4 regions of the Pectobacterium sp. A5351 genome follow, and region 1 is predicted to be linked to each of the others. Evidence: predicted binding sites of a transcription regulator. Region 1 holds the regulator's gene; each other region holds the start of a gene.
The links. Region 1 encodes CRP, which controls carbon source genes, mostly activating them, when cyclic AMP is high. Its sites were predicted from a motif close to ATGTGANNNNNNTCACAT; they were not measured.
Positions count from the first base shown of each region.

Region 1 (3,159 bases):
CGGCATTACGCCTGCTACGCCTGAGTTTTTGCAAGGTGTTCGCGAGCTGTGCAATCAACACAAGGCGCTGCTGGTATTTGATGAAGTGCAGAGTGGGATGGGTCGTACCGGTAAATTATTCAGCTATATGCATTACGGTATTACGCCGGATATTCTCACCACCGCTAAAGCGCTGGGCGGCGGTTTCCCGATTAGTGCGATGCTGACGACGGAAGAGATTGCCTCTGCGATGACGGTGGGGGTACACGGAACCACCTACGGCGGCAACCCGCTGGCCTGTGCGGTGGCGGAAGCGGCGCTGGATATCATCAATACGCCGGAAGTGCTGTCAGGTGTCGCAGATCGGCACGCTCGCTTTGTCAGTGAACTGGAGAAAATCAACCAGCAGTACGGCGTATTTGAGCAGGTTCGCGGTATGGGGCTGTTGTTGGGGGCAGAACTGAAATCGCAGTGGCATGGTCGTGCAGGCGAGTTTTTGGCTGCTGCAACGGCTCAGGGCCTGATGGTACTGATGGCAGGGCCGAACGTCATCCGCTTTGTGCCGTCTTTGATCATTGATGAAGACGACATTGTGCAGGGGATGGATAAGTTTGCAAAAGCCGTCGCACAGGTTGTTAACGCAGCAAACTGAGTGCGCTCTCAAAAGAGCAGCCATAAAAAAACGTAGGGAACGTTTTTCAACGTTGCGTCAGCAACGGCCCGAAGGGTGGCGAGCAGGAAGCTCGCCATAAAAAAAGCCTGAGGCCGAGGCTTCACGCTTTTTTATTGGTAGGGTACAGCGGCAGGGATTTAGCGAGTGCCGTAAACGACAATCGTTTTACCGTGCGCAGAGATCAGGTTCTGGTCTTCTAACATTTTCAGAATGCGGCCCACGGTTTCACGCGAGCAGCCAACGATTTGCCCAATTTCCTGACGAGTAATTTTTATTTGCATGCCATCTGGATGCGTCATGGCATCAGGTTGTTTGGCCAGGTTGAGTAGCGTTTGAGCAATACGGCCGGTCACATCAAGGAAGGCGAGGTTGCCGACTTTCTCTGAAGTAACCTGGAGTCTGCTTGCCATTTGCGCAGACAGACGCATGAGGATATCTGGGTTAACCTGAATGAGCTGGCGGAACTTTTTATAGGAAATTTCAGCCACTTCACAGGCGGTTTTTGCCCGCACCCAAGCGCTGCGTTCCTGACCTTCTTCAAACAGGCCGAGCTCGCCGATAAAATCGCCCTGATTGAGGTAGGAAAGGATCATTTCCTTGCCTTCTTCATCTTTGATTAGCACTGCGACAGAGCCTTTCACGATGTAGTAAAGCGTTTCTGCTTTTTCACCTTGGTGAATAAGCGTGCTCTTCGATGGATACTTGTGGATATGACAATGGGAAAGGAACCATTCGAGAGTTGGGTCTGTTTGCGGTTTGCCGAGAACCATTCGCTATCATCCTCTGTTGTAATTCACTGCGCAAATTACAGGGGTCAGAGTTCCCTGTACGGCGTGTTTAACTGCTAAAAAAAATAAAATTCAGTCTAGGCAGAATGACGTCAGGGAATATACTGGAACCACTGTACCCTTGATTTTCCGGTTGCTGCCTTGCCGCACCGTAAACGTGGCTGGGGTATGTCCGGCTACGTCATCATCTTCTTCGTTTCTGGGTTTGTCCAGAAAAGGTCTATTCTATTTTCGTTTTAACACAGCTTTAAGGACGTGTCTTGTGTTGTCTCGCTTCAGCATGACAAAGCTCTGATTAACGCTGGTTTTTGTACAGTAACGGTATAAATTTTCAAAAAATTTTTAGTGGAGAGGCACCATGCAGGCACGGGTAAAATGGGTTGAAGGCTTAACGTTTTTGGGCGAATCCGCGTCAGGGCACCAGATCTTGATGGACGGTAATTCCGGTGATAAAGCGCCCAGTCCGATGGAAATGGTGTTGATGTCTGTGGGGGGATGCAGCGCGATTGATGTGGTGTCGATTCTGCAAAAAGGCCGCAACGATGTGGCGGACTGCGAAGTGAAACTGACGTCAGAGCGCCGGTCTGACGCGCCGCGTTTATTTACCCATATCAATCTGCATTTTATCGTGACGGGAAAAGGGCTGACCGACAAAGCCGTTGAGCGAGCTGTCGCACTATCAGCGGAAAAATACTGCTCTGTGGCACTGATGCTGGGCAAAGCCGTTGAGGTAACGCACAGCCACGAAATTAGAGTGCTGGAATAATCCCTTTCTCTGGGTACTAATTCTGGTCACTTAAGCCTGTTATTAGCGGAAACACAGGGGGAGGTTCCCGCAGGGAGGCCTCACCCTGTGGTCGCCCGTATATCTCGATGCTTATTCGATGGTTTTCCCTTCAATTAACCGCTGCACCAGCGGTGCCATGATGAGCTCCATCGCCAGCCCCATTTTCCCGCCGGGAACGACCAACGTGTTGATGTGGGAGATAAACGATCCCTGCAACATGGCCAGCAGATAGGGGTAATCAATATTATCCAACCCCTGAAAGTGAATAACGACGAAGCTTTCATCCAGTGACGGGATCGATTTGGCAGCAAACGGGTTGGAGGTGTCCACGGTGGGTACGCGCTGGAAGTTGATGTGCGTACGAGAGAACTGCGGGGTGATGTAGGTGATGTAGTCTTCCATCGAACGGACGACGGAATCCATCACCGCTTCACGCGAGTGACCACGTTCATTGACATCACGAATCAGCTTTTGGATCCATTCCAGGTTGACGATCGGCACCACGCCGACGAGCAAATCGACATGCTGTGCCACGTCGTTTTGCTCGGTGACCACACCGCCGTGCAGCCCTTCATAAAACAGAATGTCGGTGGGTTCCGGCATCGGCTCCCACGGCGTGAAGGTTCCGGGAACCTGATTATAGGGAATCGCTTCATCGTAAGTATGAAGGTATTTACGCGTCTGACCGCGGCCGTGCAGGCCATATTCGATAAACGACTGTTCCAGCAGGCTGAAGTCATTCGCTTCCGGGCCGAAGTAGCTGATGTGGCGTCCTAAATCACGTGCTTTGCGAATGGCCATATCCATTTCTGGGCGGGTATAGCGGTGAAAACTGTCCCCTTCCAGCTGGGCGGCTCGCAGGTCAAGCTGCTGAAAAATCTTACGGAAGGCCAGGCTGGTTGTCGTTGTTCCCGCCCCGCTGGAGCCGGTAA
Region 1 is NZ_CP116477.1:3,915,647-3,918,805, reverse strand. Features, by position in the region: gene argD (bifunctional acetylornithine/succinyldiaminopimelate transaminase) at 1-631, shown strand, start outside; gene crp (cAMP-activated global transcriptional regulator CRP) at 790-1,422, opposite strand; gene O1Q74_RS18080 (OsmC family protein) at 1,799-2,206, shown strand; gene O1Q74_RS18075 (phosphoribulokinase) at 2,318-3,159, opposite strand, start outside.

Region 2 (3,159 bases), 770 kb from region 1:
GTGCCAGCTGGATAAAGGTCGCCCATTTGACGATCGAGGCGAATTTTTACCGGCACACGCTGCGCCAGACGCACCCACTCCAGATTAGAATCCACATTCGCCAAGCCTTTATTGTTCGCGCTGCTGCTGCTGTTATTCACACCCGCCGCTACGCTATCAACCGTGCCGTAAAATATCTTTTCACTGCCCAGCGGGGTGATTTCCGCACGGTAACCGCGGCGAACCCCTTCAAGCTTGGTTTCTTCCATGTACGCCAGCAGGTAGAACGAATCCTTCTTCACCAGCGCCACGGCCGTATTACCGCGTTCGATGAACTCACCGCTCTGCACATGCAGGTTGGTCACCCAGCCGTCGGCAGGGGCGCGAACCACGGTGCGTTCCAGTTCCAACTGCGCCAGTGACAACACCGCCTGCGCTTTAGCAAGCTGGTGCGTGGCGGTTTCCAGGGCATTACTGGACTGATCGATATTTTCCTGCGACATCGCACTGACGCCCAGACGAGCACGACGCCCCGATTCCCGACGTTTTTCCGTCACCAGAGCCTGATAGTAGGCAACATCGGCTTCCGCCTGCGCCACGGCCTGATGGTAGCGCGGCTGATCGATAACAAACAGCACGTCACCTTGGTTCACCCGTTGATTGTCCGTGACGCGAACATCGCTCAACAACCCACTGACGTCCGGCGCGATTGCAACAACGTCCGCCGTAAATTTGGCATCACGCGTCCAGGGCGATTCGGTATAAAACGCCCAGACACGGAAAATAGCGACAATCGCGCACAGCACAATCACCAGCGTAATGACCACGCGGCTCAGTTTTTTGATCAGCACGGCCTGCTGTCTCAACAAGGTTAAAAAGAACGCTTTCACAGACGCCTCACAGACCGTAACGGAAGAGTAAATAGAACAAACAGCAGAACAGCGCGCTGTTAAACAGCGCCGGATGCCAGACAAAGTCATAGATACCCGTCGGTTGCAGCAGGCGGTTCACGACAAAAAACAGGGTCAATGACACCAGCAAGACAAAAAATACGGGGGGAAATGACAACCCGAATAGCACCATAACCGGGAGTGAACTCATCCTCTTTTCCTTTTTTCTATTAGGTAGCGGTAGCGTGCAGGTTCGCTACCGGATGGTAAATGATGTCGTCTGATGCTGACGTTCAGCATAGACAAAAGCGCGTCATCCCGCAGGCTGTAGCCAGCGAATTAAATAGCGTTAAACTGATGAATAGCGATGCCAGCAGAGGCTGACTAGCGATGGGAAATCAGCGCACGATCTACATTGGGTAAATAAACGCAATCATTGGCTAGCTCTGGGCGGTGAATAATCATGGACGACCACAGGGGCGATGTCTGTTCGTTTTCACCTTCAGGCAACGCTGCCGCTTGAACGATGGCGGACAATGTTCCACCCGGCATCACCGGATAGGCTATATTATGGATGCTTATTATCACCTTATCTACATAGTGTGATCTAAATCACTTTTAAGCCAGAGTGAATAATGGAAAGACTAAAGAGTATGTCGGTGTTTGCCCGCGTGGTGGAATTTGGGTCTTTTACCGCCGCCGCCCGCCAGTTGCAGATGAGCGTATCCGCCGTCAGCCAGACCGTCACCAAGCTTGAAGATGAACTACAGATTAAGCTGCTGAACCGCAGTACGCGCAGCATTGGGCTGACGGAAGCGGGGAAAATTTACTACCACGGCTGTCGCCGCATGCTGCATGAGGCTCATGAGGTCCATGAGCAGCTTTACGCCTTCAACAATACGCCCATCGGCACACTGCGCATCGGCAGTTCTTCCACGATGGCACAGAATGTATTGTCCACCATGACTGCCGCGATGCTGAAGGAATACCCCGGCTTGTCCGTCAATCTGGTCACAGGAATTCCCGCTCCCGACCTGATTGCCGATGGGCTGGATATCGTAATCCGCGTCGGCGCATTACAGGATTCCAGCCTGTTCTCGAAACGCTTAGGCTCGATGCCCATGGTGGTCTGTGCCGCCAAAAGCTATCTGGCACAGCACGGCACGCCGGATAAACCAGCCGATATGGTGAATTTTTCCTGGCTGGAATACAGCGTGCGTCCCGACAGCGAATTCGAGTTGATCGCCCCAGAGGGCATTTCAACCCGCGTCACGCCACAAGGACGCTTTGTCACTAACGATCCACAAACGCTGGTGCGCTGGCTCAAGGCTGGCGCGGGTATCGCGTACGTGCCGCTCATGTGGATCGTGGATGAAATCCATCGTGGCGAAATTGAGATCCTGTTTAACCGCTACCACTCCGATCCGCGCCCGGTCTATGCGCTCTACACCCGCAAAGACAATCTGCCGCTAAAAGTACAGGTCTGCATTAACTACATGACGGAATACTTCAAAAACGTAGCCCTGACGTATCAGGGCTATCGGCAGAACCATAGCGAGGAAAAAAAGTAGGTTTTGCAAAGAGGAAAACGCGAAGCGCTTCCCTCTTTCATACAAAACACATCCCCATCCTACCCTCCGTGCGTTATACCTCTTTCCTTCGTTCAGGAAAGTAAAATCATATGGATAACGTACGAATAAATTCGTACAATATGGGTGAAGGGATGGGATTCAAGGATGCCAAAAAGCAGCTTATTGTCTGTTTGCAGTCAGGTAATGTGCTGCATGAGGCCAGAGGGAATATCAGCACGAAGAATTTGCTGGCAACCGGACAACTATCAATAACAGAACTCATTGATATTATTTATCAATCTTCGGAGGCATCGTACGCTTCTTCACCCCATCATTTTGCAGCGCATATTGATGTTCATATCATCCGTTGCCGCCATCGGGAAATACCGTGGTATATCAAATGGTATTTTTCCGAGCCGAATTGTGTCTTTATTAGCGTCCACCATTGAGGCGATGACATGAAAATTTTCAAAGTCGGCGATACACAGTCCGCTCTCTGTAACACATGCCAGTCACTTGAAACGGCGACGTTTCAGCTTAGAGACGTCCCATTCAGCGATAACAGCGGCATGGTGAGACAGGTCTTGGTTGGCGTTTGCAATCGCTGCGGGAATGTTGCCATCATCCCCCATCAATCTACGCCTATGATTAAGAAAGCGCTGGATGTACAGCGTAAGGCACTGGAAAGCAGAGTCCCTGCGCACATGATAGACATATTA
Region 2 is NZ_CP116477.1:286,857-290,015, reverse strand. Features, by position in the region: gene aaeA (p-hydroxybenzoic acid efflux pump subunit AaeA) at 1-869, opposite strand, end outside; gene aaeX (p-hydroxybenzoic acid efflux pump operon protein AaeX) at 877-1,080, opposite strand; gene aaeR (HTH-type transcriptional activator AaeR) at 1,505-2,440, shown strand; gene O1Q74_RS01345 (hypothetical protein) at 2,551-2,889, shown strand; gene O1Q74_RS01340 (hypothetical protein) at 2,899-3,159, shown strand, end outside.
Region 2: the regulator CRP is predicted to act here: its motif matches at 1,470-1,487, upstream of aaeR (HTH-type transcriptional activator AaeR).

Region 3 (3,159 bases), 1.4 Mb from region 1:
ATGATGCGCTACCGGAAGGTATTCTGGATGCCCGTCTGCACCAGTTCTACGATCCTGAGCAGGAATTGAGCGCTAGCGATCTGATCGATCTGCAATCTGGCAATGCCGACAGAGGCATTTGCGCGCTGCCATTTACCCGCCAGTCCGATCAGCAAACCGTTTATATTCCGATGAATATCATCGGTAACCTGTACGTTTCTAACGGGATGTCCGCCGGGAACACCGCCAACGAAGCCCGCGTTCAGGGGCTGTCTGAAGTGTTCGAACGCAGCATCAAAAACCGCATCATTGCCGAGTCGATCAGCCTGCCGGAAATTCCGCAAGCGGTGCTGAATCGCTACCCTGGCGTGGTCGAAGCGATTGCGACGCTGGAGAAAGAAGGCTTCCCGATTTTCTCTTACGATGCCTCACTAGGCGGAAAATACCCGGTTATTTGCGTAGTCCTGTTTAACCCGGCTAACGGCACCTGCTTTGCCTCCTTCGGCGCGCACCCTGATTTCGGCGTAGCGCTGGAGCGTACCGTCACCGAACTGCTGCAAGGTCGCGGTCTGAAAGATCTGGACGTCTTCACCCCACCGACGTTTGATGATGAAGAAGTGGCCGAACACGCTAATCTGGAAACCCACTTTATCGATTCCAGCGGCCTGATCTCCTGGGATATGTTCAAGAAAGACGCGGATTATGAATTTGCCGACTGGAGCTTTAAAGGGTCGACAGAGGAAGAATTCGCCACGCTGATGGCGATCTTCAAACAGGAAGATAAAGAAGTTTATATTGCCGACTATGAGCATCTGTCTGTTTACGCCTGCCGCATCATCGTGCCAGGAATGTCAGACATCTACCCTGCTGACGATCTGTTATTGGCCAATAACAGTATGGGCGCTCACCTGCGTGACACGCTGCTGGCGCTGCCTGATAGCAAATGGGAGAAAGAAGAGTATCTGGCTCTGTTACAACAGTTGGATGACGAAGGGCTGGATGACTTCACCCGCGTGCGCGAACTGCTCGGCATTGCCACCGGTAAAGATAATGGCTGGTTTACTCTGCGCATTGGCGAATTGAAAGCGATGTTGGCACTGGCCGGCGGCGATCTGGATCAGGCGCTAAGCTGGACAGAGTGGACGCAGGACTTCAACGACTCCGTCTTTACGGCGCAGCGCAGCAATTATTACCGTTGCCTTCAGACCCTGCTGCTACTGGCTCAAGAGCCTGAGCGCGACCCAGCAGAATATTACGACGCCTTTACCAAAATGTACGGCAGTGAAACGGTTGATGCCGCCAGTGCCGCCGTGGCTGGCGAAGCTTGCTTCTACGGCTTGTTTGCCGTGGATAACACCTTTACCACGTTACCTGCGCACCAGTCCCTGTTGGCGGCCTATGAGAAACTGCAACAGGCTAAACGTCGTTACTGGCAGGTAAAATAATGTCTGACTGAGGCAACCAGTGCGTCTTATATTGATGAATACGCGCTATGGCAAATAGCCATCTGCCTCTGGTCATCCCGAATAGCCCTTTATCTTAAAGGGCTATTTTATTATCTACAGGGCAATATTTATTATTCGTAATGCATAATCAGAACATTGTTATTGAATGGTGAATTTTTAATTAAATTACGTCGTCAAGGTGGTACTGAAACTCTACAAAACATGATTTTCATTAACGCTAAATCGGTAGGTTTAACCTATCTCATTCAACTCTTTTTGTAAAATTTAAAATATTTTTTTATAATAATATTCAATCAGTTAAGTGTTAAACCCGTGCTTTCCACCCACTTCACCACCCTGTTAATTTCTTGCAATATGATCCACGTCAAATTTTACCGTATACTGCTTTGTTAGTATCTCAATGCTGATAATTTTTAAGAGAGAGTTAGTGTGAAAGCTGACAACCCCTTTACTCTATTACTCCCGGCTGCAATGGCAAAAGTTGCTGAAGACGCCGGAGTTTATAAAGCGACCAAACAACCGTGTACAACGTTTTATTTGGCGATAACCGCGGGTGTATTTATTTCGATCGCCTTTGTCTTTTATATTACCGCCACCACAGGAACCTCAACGATTCCTTTCGGTATCGCGAAACTGATCGGTGGTATTTGTTTCTCCCTTGGTCTCATGTTGGTTGTCGTCTGCGGTGCGGACTTGTTCACCTCAACCGTTCTCATCGTGATTGCCAAGGCCAGTGGGCGTATTACCTGGAAGCAACTAGCCTATAATTGGGCAAATGTCTATGTCGGCAACCTGATTGGCGCACTTTTCTTCGTTGGGCTTATCTGGTTCTCGGGAGAGCACATGGTCGCAAACGGCGCGTGGGGCCTCAATGTCCTGCAAACGGCAGAACACAAGCTGGAACACACATTTGTCGAAGCACTGTGTCTGGGGATTCTGGCTAATCTGATGGTATGTCTGGCCGTGTGGATGAGCTATTCCGGCCGTACGCTTACCGACAAAATGTTTGCCATGATTCTGCCTGTCGCCATGTTCGTTGCCAGCGGCTTTGAGCACAGTATCGCTAACATGTTCATGATTCCCATGGGCATCGTCATCAAAAACTTTGCGGGACCGGAATTCTGGAATGCGATTGGAATGGTACCGTCTCAATTTGAACATTTAACCGTTAGTAACTTCATTATTGATAACCTGATTCCTGTGACGCTGGGGAACATCATCGGCGGTGGTGTCCTGGTCGGTTTAACATATTGGGTAATTTATTTGCGCGGTGGAGACAAGCACCACTGAGGTGCAATCGGCCGCAACGTCGGGTTTTAAGAAATCCATATCAAAGGTAGGTGTAAAATGACCGAGCTGAATGAAAAATTGGCCAATGCATGGCAAGGCTTTAGCAAAGGTGAATGGCAGGATAACGTCAACGTTCGTGACTTTATCCAGAAAAACTACACACCGTATGAAGGTGATGAGTCTTTCCTGGCTGGTGCAACCAAAGCGACTTCTGCCCTGTGGGACAGCGTCATGGAAGGCATCAAGCAGGAAAACCGCACTCACGCCCCTGTTGATTTTGATACCAATGTTGCCGCAACTATCACGTCTCACGACGCGGGATACATCAACAAAGGTCTGGAAAAAATCGTTGGTCTGCAGACTGACGCTCCGCTGAAACGTGCGTTGATTCCGTTCGGCGGCATCAAAATGGTTGAAGGTTCAT
Region 3 is NZ_CP116477.1:2,509,778-2,512,936, forward strand. Features, by position in the region: gene ycaO (30S ribosomal protein S12 methylthiotransferase accessory factor YcaO) at 1-1,424, shown strand, start outside; gene focA (formate transporter FocA) at 1,875-2,735, shown strand; gene pflB (formate C-acetyltransferase) at 2,793-3,159, shown strand, end outside.
Region 3: the regulator CRP is predicted to act here: its motif matches at 1,798-1,815, upstream of focA (formate transporter FocA).

Region 4 (3,159 bases), 1.1 Mb from region 1:
GAAGAAACCGGCACCACGATTGAAATCGAAGACGATGGTACTGTGAAGATCGCTTCAACCGACGGCGAAAAAGCGAAACATGCGATTCGTCGTATTGAAGAGATAACTGCCGAAATCGAAGTTGGCCGCGTGTATCAGGGTAAAGTTACCCGCATCGTTGACTTTGGTGCTTTCGTCGCTATTGGTGGCGGCAAAGAAGGCCTGGTGCATATTTCTCAGATCGCCGACAAGCGCGTAGAGAAAGTGACTGACTACCTGCAAATGGGTCAGGAAGTGCCGGTCAAGGTTCTGGAAGTTGATCGTCAGGGCCGCGTGCGCTTAAGCATCAAAGAAGCAACAGCGCAAACTCAGGAAGCGGCAGCCCCGTCTTCTGAGGAATAACGACTGTTAGAAAACGGTCTTATGGCACCTTGTCTGATTATCATGGCAAGGTGCCACGTCTATCGTAAGGGTATGGATGTCCTTGCGTTGAGCGGTCCGGGACAGGATGTTCATCCAATGTTTGTCTTCGGGAGTGGGAAATGAAGCCTTTCTTGCGCTGGTGTTATGTTGCAACAGCACTCATGCTGGCAGGATGCAGCAACACGGATTGGCGTAAAGACGCAGTATTGGCGATTCCGTTACAGCCTACTTTACAGCAGGAAGTGATTCTGGCACGCATGGAACAAATCCTTGCAAGCCGGGCATTAACCGATGATGAGCGAGCACAGCTATTATATGAGCGCGGAGTGCTGTATGATAGTCTCGGGTTACGGGCATTGGCGCGGAATGATTTTTCACAAGCGCTGACGATCCGCCCTGATATTCCAGAAGTTTTTAACTATTTGGGTATCTATTTAACGCAGGCAGGCAATTTTGATGCTGCCTATGAAGCGTTTGATTCTGTACTAGAGCTTGATCCAACTTACAATTACGCGCGTTTAAACCGGGGCATCGCTTTGTATTACGGCGGTCGCTACCTGTTAGCGCAGGATGATCTGCTGGCGTTTTATCGAGACGATCCGAATGATCCTTTCCGTTCGTTGTGGCTGTATCTTGTGGAGCGAGAAATCAATCCAGAGACGGCCAAAGTTGCGTTGAAGAAACGCTATGACGACGCCAAGAAAGGGCCTTGGGGATGGAATATTGTCGAATTCTACTTGGGTGGTATCAGTGAAAAAACACTGATGCAGCGTTTACAGGAAGAAGCTACGGATAACACTTCGCTCGCTGAGCATCTCAGTGAAACTGACTTCTATTTAGGTAAGCACTACCTAAGTCTGGGGGACAAGAACACCGCCTTGGCGCTGTTCAAGCTGACGGTTGCCAACAACGTCCATAACTTTGTTGAGCACCGCTATGCATTGTTGGAATTGGCGCTATTAGGCCAAGAGCAAGACGACCTATCAGGATCGGACCAGCAATAGCTGACGAACACGTAATCAGCCTGAAAAACTTCGGTTATCACCTTCACGGGTGAGGGCTTTTTTGTTCGCTTTTTAATCCAATTTGAGCCGGTTCACACTTTTCAATGAAAATGACTGAAAATTTTCACGACGAGTTATGTAGACTGGCCGCCATGTGTAATGAGGCACGTGTACATGACTGATTTAGTAACTTCTTTTGCCGATTTGGGGTTGAACACCTCTATCCTTAATGCCCTGACTGATTTGGGCTATGAAAAACCGTCTCCGATTCAGGCGGAATGTATTCCTCACCTGCTGAATGGTCGCGATGTGCTGGGTATGGCACAGACCGGTAGCGGTAAAACTGCAGCGTTCTCTCTGCCATTACTGAACAACCTGAAACCTGAGCTTAAAGCACCACAGATTCTGGTGCTGGCACCGACCCGTGAGCTGGCGGTGCAGGTAGCAGAGGCCTGCAATGATTTCTCCAAACACATGCACGGCGTGAACGTTGTCGCACTGTACGGCGGCCAACGCTATGACGTGCAACTGCGCGCGCTGCGTCAGGGTGCGCAGATTGTCGTGGGTACGCCGGGTCGTCTGCTGGATCACCTGAAACGCGGTACGCTGGATCTGTCCAACCTGAGTGGTCTGGTGCTGGACGAAGCCGATGAAATGCTGCGTATGGGCTTCATCGAAGATGTTGAAAACATCATGGCGCAGATCCCTGCTGAACATCAGACTGCGCTGTTCTCTGCGACCATGCCAGAAGCGATCCGCCGCATTACGCGCCGCTTCATGAAAGATCCGCAGGAAGTTCGCATTCAATCCAGCATTACCACGCGTCCAGACATCAGCCAGAGCTACTGGACTGTGCAGGGTATGCGTAAAAATGAAGCGCTGGTACGCTTCCTGGAAGCGGAAGATTTTGATGCGGCGATTATTTTCGTTCGTACCAAGAATGCGACGCTGGAAGTGGCTGAAGCTCTGGAGCGTAGCGGTTACAACAGTGCCGCGCTGAATGGTGACATGAACCAGGCGCTGCGTGAGCAAACGCTGGAGCGCCTGAAAGATGGCCGTCTTGATATTCTGATCGCGACCGACGTTGCGGCGCGTGGTCTGGACGTTGAGCGTATCAGCCTGGTTGTTAACTACGATATCCCGATGGATGCCGAGTCTTACGTTCACCGTATTGGTCGTACTGGCCGTGCGGGTCGTGCGGGTCGCGCTCTGCTGTTTGTTGAAAACCGTGAACGTCGCCTGCTGCGCAACGTTGAGCGCACAATGAAGCTGACTATTCCTGAAGTGGAATTGCCGAATGCTGAATTGCTGGGTCAACGTCGTCTGGCCAAGTTTGCCGCTAAAGTACAGCAGCAGCTTGAAAGTAGCGATCTGGATATGTACCGCGCGCTGCTGACTAAGCTGCAACCGCAGGAAGAACTGGATATCGAAACGCTGGCTGCTGCGCTGCTGAAAATGGCGCAGGGCGAACGTCCTCTGATTCTACCACCGGATCCTGTGTTCCGTCCTCGTCGCGAATTCCGCGATCGTGATGATTCCCGTAGTGATTCACGTGGCGATCGTCGCCGCGATCCGCGCGATTCTCGTGACAGCCGTGACGGTGATCGTCCGCAACGTCGTGAGCGTCGTGATGCAGGTGAGATGGAGCTGTATCGCATCGAAGTGGGCCGTGATGACGGTGTTGAAGTTCGTCACATCGTTGGTGCCATTGCTAACGAAGGTGATATCAGCAGCCGCTATATCGGTAACATCA
Region 4 is NZ_CP116477.1:621,480-624,638, forward strand. Features, by position in the region: gene pnp (polyribonucleotide nucleotidyltransferase) at 1-381, shown strand, start outside; gene nlpI (lipoprotein NlpI) at 522-1,406, shown strand; gene yrbN (protein YrbN) at 1,517-1,588, shown strand; gene O1Q74_RS02900 (DEAD/DEAH family ATP-dependent RNA helicase) at 1,581-3,159, shown strand, end outside.
Region 4: the regulator CRP is predicted to act here: its motif matches at 1,487-1,504, upstream of yrbN (protein YrbN).